Regions from separate parts of the Rhizobium sp. WSM4643 genome, predicted to be linked through region 2. Evidence: riboswitches for the same ligand, from Rfam matches in the RefSeq annotation. Region 2 holds a riboswitch; the other holds the start of a gene.
The links. A riboswitch is a leader RNA that binds a small molecule or an ion and turns the genes downstream of it on or off. The one in region 2 is predicted to bind thiamine pyrophosphate.

Region 1 (3,400 bases), on a different replicon from region 2:
GCGCCGAGGCGCCCTTGGCGAGCTCGGCCGCCAGCGCGCTGGAGAGCGTGCAGCCGGTGCCGTGGGTGTTCTTGGTCGGCACGCGCCTGGCTTCGAACCAGTGCAGGCCGGCAGCGGTGGCAAGCACGTCGGGGCTCTCGTCGCTGTCGAGATGGCCGCCCTTGACCAGCACCGCGGCCGGGCCAAGCGCCAGCAGGCGCTCGGCCTGCGCCGCCATGTCAGCGCGGTTTGTCGCGACCGGCTGGTGCAGCAGGGCGGCGGCTTCCGGCAGGTTCGGGGTCAGAAGCGTGGCAAGCGGCAGCAGCCGGCGGGTCAGCACGTCGACCGCCTCGGGCGCCAGCAGGGCGGCTCCCCCCTTGGCGATCATGACCGGGTCGATGACGATCGGAATGTCGCGGTGGTCGGTCAGCGCACCGGCAACGGCGTCGGCGATGCCGGCATTGGCGATCATGCCGATCTTGACGGCATCGACGCGCACATCGGCAAAGACGGCATTGATCTGATCGGCGACGAATTGCGGCGGCACCAGATGCACGCCGCTCACCCCTTGCGTGTTCTGTGCCGTCAGCGCGGTCAGCACCGCCATGCCGTAGACGCCGCGGGCGGAAAAGGCCTTGAGGTCGGCCTGGATGCCGGCGCCGCCGGAGGGATCGGAGCCGGCGATCGAGAGAACGTTGCGGATCATGCGCGGGCCTTTCGAATTTCTGCGGCGATGCGGCGGGTGGCCGCTTCGGGGTCGGGCGAACCGCAGATGGCGGAGACGACGGCAAGCCCCCGGGCGCCGGCGGCGAACACCTGGCCGACATGATCCGCCTTGAGCCCGCCGATCGCGACGGATGGCACCGGCGAGGCCTTGACCAGCCTTGCAAGGCCGTCAAAGCCGATCGGCTGCTTGTGATCGGCCTTGGTCGGTGTCGCAAACACCGGCCCGACGCCGGTATAGTCGACCAAGCCAGGATCGACGGCGTTCGCAAGCGCCTCGCTCTCGACCGACAGGCCAAGGATCATCTCGGCACCGACCATGGCCCGCGCTCTGCGCGCATCCATATCCTCCTGGCCGATGTGCAGGCCATCGGCGCCAATGGCGATGGCCGCCTCGACGTCATCGTTGACGATGAGAAGCGCGCCCGTCCCATCCAGCGCCTGTTTCAAGGCGCGGCCGGTCTCGATCATCCTGATGGTGCCGGCATTTTTGTCACGCAACTGCACCATGGTGGCGCCGCCGGCAACGGCAAGGCGCGCGGTTTCGACCATGCCGATCCCGGCGCAGAGGTCGGGGTCGAGGACGAGATAGAGCGAAAGGTCGAAAGCCTTCATGCGGCTGATATCCTTGCCCGGGCATCCAGCGTTTCGGCGTCGAGCGCGGCCAGCGCATCGAGGAAGCGCCAGGAGAAGGAGCCGGGGCCGGCCGCCCCAAGGGCGGCCTCCTCGCCGGCGATGGCGAAGGTTGCAAGGGCTGCGACCGTCGCGCCGAAGATATCCTGAGGTGCCGTCGCGGCAAAGGCGCCGACGAGGCAGGTGAGCGAGCAGCCGAGTGCCGTGACCTGCGGCATCAGGACCGATCCGCCTTCGATGCGCACGGCCCGCTCGCCGTCGGTGACGAAATCGACGGCACCGGTTACGCTGACGACCGCCCGCTGCCGCTCGGCAAGCCATCGCGCCGAACCTTCCGCCTGCTCGACCGGGTCGCGGCTGTCGACCCCCTGGCCGCGGCTTTCTCCGCCGGCAAGCGCGATGATCTCGGATGCGTTGCCGCGGATGATGGTTGGGCGCAGCGCCAGCAGTTCGGCGACCGCATTGCGGCGGAAGGCGGTGGCATAATGGGCGACCGGATCGAGCACCCAGGGTTTGCCGGCTGATGTCGCCGCCTTCGCAGCCGCCCGCATGCCGTCGATCCATTGCGTCGACAGCGTGCCGATATTGATTGTCACAGCGCTGGCGATCGCGGCGAATTCGCCGGCTTCTTCGGCGGCATGCACCATGGCGGGCGAGGCGCCTGATGCAAGCAGGACATTCGCGGCGATGTTCATGGCGACGTAATTGGTGATGCACTGAACGAGCGGCGGCTTCTCGCGCATCGCCTTCAGCATCGCTCCTGGTGTGGTCCTGGTCTGCATATGGCCCCTTTTCAGGCGGGGGCGCGCACGGGGCGGTTCGTGCGGACGGTGCCGCGGCCCCGAGCGACTCCCTCCGCCGGCATTACCCGGTTCAGGTTCGAAGGGTGCTTCTCAGCCCGTCTTCCGACGGGCGCCCCTGTCTCTCATCACGCCCTTTTTCGCAGAGAATGGGTCGGATGTCATCTCGAAAATGACGGTCCTGCGACCGGCGCGGCGCGATGACGATGAACGATTTTAAGAGATGCGCACCCCGCGGATAATCTCTGCCGGGGTGCCTCTTGGACTCCACTATCTGGATTCGTATATTGCCGTCGAGAATACGACATCGAAATCCCCTAGCTCAAGGCATGCAGATTCGTCGTAATCGCCAGCCCAATCGAAAACTCCGAAAACCGCACCGTCAACCCACTCCGCTCTGGCGTGCAAGCAGTCGGCCCCACCTCATAGAGCTCGGCAGCCGGGAAGGGCGCTAACCGCAGCAGCGGCCAAAAACTGCCATCGCGCGAAGCCTGGATGCGCATCGCGCCGTTGGCGACGGTGACGCGGATGCGGAAATCTTCCAATTCCCGGAAGGGCTGAGCGACGGACCAGTCGGATTTGCCGTCGGTGACGACGGTGCTGAGGAAGGCTTCGCCGTCGGTGAACTCGACGCCTGTTTTCATCCAGCGTTTCTCGTCGATGCGCACCATCAGGCCGGCCTGGTCGTAGAGGGTGCGGAATTCGCCCTGGACGCGGATCTGCGCGGTGAAGCCGTCGGTGGTGGGAAAGGCGAGGAAATGGCCGCTGTCGCGGGTGAAGCCGTAATGGGTTTCTCGCCAGAAATCGGTTTTCTCATCGGTGGTCAAGGTAAGGCCGGCTTCGTTCGCCTGCCAGTGTGCGGGCTCGTTCAGCCATTTGCCGTCATTGAAGTCGATGCTCATCCTGTTCTCCCGTTCCGTTGAAGCCTCACCGCAGGGCGATCGCCTCACCTTGGCATAATGCGCGGCCGTGGTGCAGGCCGGCGCAGCCGAAGATTGTGTGTTTTTCCGGCGTCCGGCTATCCGCCCTAGCATAATCCGTCGCTCGTGCTTGACAGGATCGATCCATCTCCTATTCTGTTACAAAAAGATGAATTACATAATTGTGGAACTAAACGGGAGCTCTCACATGAAAACACTGGTCGCATTCCTTGTCGGCACTGCGCTCGTCGCCCTGCCTTCGACACTCCTTGCCCAGGAAAAGGGTGGCGTCATTAACGTCGCGACGATTGGCGAACCGCCGACGCTCGATCCGATGTCGTCGAC
Region 2 (3,400 bases):
TTCCGATTCAGCCGTCAGCAGGAAATCCGGCAGGTCGCGTCCCGGCTTTCGCCCGGTATGGACGATCACCCTCGCACCGCAGTCCAGGAACTGCCGGGCCACCTCAAGGCCGATGCCGCGACCGGCGCCGGTAACGACCACATTGCGATTTTCGAATAGTCTGGGATGGAACACGAAGCCGTCCTCCTCGCGGACAGTGCCGCCGGTTGCGTCATTCGCCCTTAACATATGAGCGCGCCGACCGAAAGAAAGGCGCGCATCGATCTTTCCGGCAAGGCTTCCGGCGGAAGATTAGCTTTCGGCCTCCAGAAGCCGCGCGCCTGGCCCTTCCTTGCCCAGCCGGTCGCAGGGATTGCGCAACGGACAGCTTTCGATCGACAGGCAGCCGCAGCCGATGCAGCCGGTCAGACGGTCGCGCAGCAGACTAAGGCGCCTGATTCGCGCGTCGAGATCATCCTTCCAACGCGCCGACAGCGTCTGCCAGTCGGCGACGGTCGGCGTGCGCCCCTGCGGCAGGGACGTGAACGCCGCCTGGATTTCCGAAAGCGGAATGCCGACACGCTGCGCCACCTTGATGATGCCGAGCCGACGAAGCACGTCGCGCCCATAGCGCCGCTGATTGCCGCGGGAGCGGATGCTCGAGATCAGCCCCTTGGTCTCGTAAAAATGCAGCGCCGAGACGGCCAGGCCGCTGCGCTCTGCCACTTCGCCGACCGTCAGGAGCTTGCCGAGCGGCGCTGCAGGAATTGTGTCCATCGCCTCTTGACCTCAATATTAGTTGAGGTTTTATAACCCTTGCTCCCGCAATCGTAAAGTCCAATCGCAACAAGGAGCAACGCATGCAAACACCCACCAGGCTGGCTGTCATCTATGGGAGCACGAGAGAGGGCCGCATCTGCGACCGGGTGGTCAAATGGCTGACGCAGGAACTCCTCCGCTTCCCGCAATTTTATATCGACATCATCGACCCATTGGATTTCGCGCTGCCGGCCAACCGTGACATGACGCACCCCGAAATCGACAGGCTCGCCAGGCGACTTGGCATGGCCGACGCCTTCATCATCGTCACGCCGGAATACAACCACAGCTTCACCGCCTCGTTGAAGTCGATCATCGATTTCTTCTTCGAGCCCTGGCAGGGCAAGCCGGTCGCCTTCGTTTCCTATGGCGGCATATCCGGCGGCCTGCGCGCCGTCGAACAGCTGCGGCTCGTCTTTGCCGAACTCCACGCCGTCACGATCCGCGATTCGGTGAGCTTTGCCGCACCTTGGAACCGCTTCGACACGGACGGGCGGCTCGACAATCCCGCCGATGCACTGCGTTTGCTCGATCGGATGATGGCGAGGCTGGAATGGTGGACGCGGGCACTCGTCACTGCCCGTAGCGATCGTCCTTATGCCGGAATAGAGCGCCGCGTGTCTTTTCAGACCCGCTAAGGGCGCTCTATCACTTTGAATCTGCGCATGATCCTTTCCGAAAATCGATTCCGATTTTCGGGGTTATGCGCCAGCCGCCTGAGGCAGGAAGCTCCGGTTTCGTTCCCGGCAGGTACGGAACCATTGGGAACACCCGGGCAGGACCCCGTCCGGGGTGTTTTCCGTCACCTCGGCTTCATTCCGACCGCACGGACGGGCTCGCAATTTTGCGGTTGCGGGGAGAAAACCCCGGTGATAGTTTCCGCGCAGATAACAGGGGAGCTCCGTATCGCCGGGGCTGAGATGTGAGGCGCAAGCCTCTGGACCCTTCAAAGCTGATCTGGGTAATGCCAGCGGAGCGAGGTTCAGATGTTCTCAGGCGCACAAGTGTCACTCTATCCGATGTCCGGCAATTTCGTCGGCATCATTCTCGATGCCGTCAAGGCGCTCGATCCCTATCGCGACCGGCTGCGCATCGAGACCGATGACATCTCCACACTGCTGGTCGGCCCGCCTGACATCCTCTTCGCCGCCATGCACGACCTTTTCGTCGCCGCCGCAAGGACCGGCGAGCATTGCGTGCTGTCCGCCGCCGTTTCACGCGGCTGCCCCGGCGAGCCCGACGACGCCATCTGCGGTGTCAACCCTTCCCTCGGTCACGCGGAGCCGCTTGCCGAGCGCATAAGAGCCGCACTTGCCGCCGTTGACATCGCCACCGAGAGCGGACGGCCGACCGCTGCGCAATTCTCGCTCTACGTCATGGGCACCGGTACCCATATGGACGAGATCTATGGCTGCATCGACTTCCTGAAGCGCTCCGGCACTTTCGACCGCGCCAAAAATTTCTGCACTAGGCTTTCCGGCGATGCCAGCGCGGTCTTCGCCACCATTCGTGAGGCCTTCTGTCGCTTCGGCGACCCCGAAGGGCATGTGACCCTCGACATCACGGTGTCGGCCAATACAACGCCGCGCGTCTTTTCAGACGCGCAAAGGACGCTGTAGCACCTTGAATTTGCTGCCGACGAAAGCTTGAAATCGAACGCTGATGACACTGTCAAACCCATCGGATTCGCGCCTTGCCGCGCTCCGCGCCGCTCTCTACCGGGGCATACCCGCCTTGCTTGCCGGTTGCGTTTTTTTGGCGGCGTGGGAACTCTATGTCGATCTTTCCGGCATCAAACCATCCATCCTGCCGGCGCCTTCGCGCATCGTCATCCAGGGCTGGCTGAACCGCGAGGCGCTGATCGCCAATACCTGGCCGACGCTCGGCGCGACACTCGGAGGTTTCGCCCTGTCGCTTGGCTTCGCCTTCGCTGCCTCGATCCTCATGGATTTCGTGCCCTTCATGCGCCGGGCATTGCTGCCGATCTTCATCACCAGTCAGACCCTGCCGCTGGTGGCGATCGCGCCCCTCGTCGTCCTCTGGTTCGGCTTCGGCCTGTTGCCGAAGATCCTGCTGGTGGCGCTCGTCACCTTCTTCCCACTGCTCGTCGCCTTGCTGCAGGGTTATGAATCGACCGACCGTGACATCGCCGAATTGCTGAATTCGATGAAGGCGAGCCGCTGGCGGGTTTTCTGCCTGGCACGGCTCCCCTCCTCGCTGCCCTATTTCTTCGCCGGTCTGCGGATCTCGATCACTTATGCCGTGGTCGGCGCGATCTTTGCCGAATATGCCGGCGCCGCCCGCGGCCTCGGCATCTATATCCTCAATGCCAAGAACAATTTTCGTCCCGATCTCGTGCTCGCCGCCGTTATCGTCAGCGCCGTGCTGACACTCTGCCTCTTCGCAGCGACGCTGATCATTCAGCGCCTCGTCATGCCCTGGCAACCATCCGGGGAGCGGCGGCGATGAGCGATAGAATGGTTGAACTCAGCAATATCTCGAAGTCCTTCGACGGCATGAAGGTGCTGGACGATATTTCGCTCGCTGTCGAAAGCGGCGAGTTCGTTTCGATCGTAGGCCCATCCGGCTCCGGAAAATCGAC

Region 1: another riboswitch for thiamine pyrophosphate. It lies ahead of thiM (hydroxyethylthiazole kinase); the one in region 2 lies ahead of N1937_RS20555 (YkoF family thiamine/hydroxymethylpyrimidine-binding protein).

The regions. Positions count from the first base shown of each region.
Region 1 covers NZ_CP104043.1:260,006-263,405, forward strand. Annotated here, with positions in the region: gene thiD (bifunctional hydroxymethylpyrimidine kinase/phosphomethylpyrimidine kinase) at 1-685, opposite strand, end outside; gene thiE (thiamine phosphate synthase) at 682-1,317, opposite strand; gene thiM (hydroxyethylthiazole kinase) at 1,314-2,117, opposite strand; TPP riboswitch at 2,169-2,265, opposite strand; gene N1937_RS30725 (DUF1349 domain-containing protein) at 2,453-3,037, opposite strand; gene N1937_RS30730 (ABC transporter substrate-binding protein) at 3,264-3,400, shown strand, end outside.
Region 2 covers NZ_CP104040.1:4,165,219-4,168,618, forward strand. Annotated here, with positions in the region: gene N1937_RS20540 (SDR family NAD(P)-dependent oxidoreductase) at 1-174, opposite strand, end outside; gene soxR (redox-sensitive transcriptional activator SoxR) at 292-756, opposite strand; gene N1937_RS20550 (NADPH-dependent FMN reductase) at 840-1,436, shown strand; TPP riboswitch at 1,681-1,794, shown strand; gene N1937_RS20555 (YkoF family thiamine/hydroxymethylpyrimidine-binding protein) at 1,785-2,417, shown strand; gene N1937_RS20560 (ABC transporter permease) at 2,461-3,267, shown strand; gene N1937_RS20565 (ABC transporter ATP-binding protein) at 3,264-3,400, shown strand, end outside.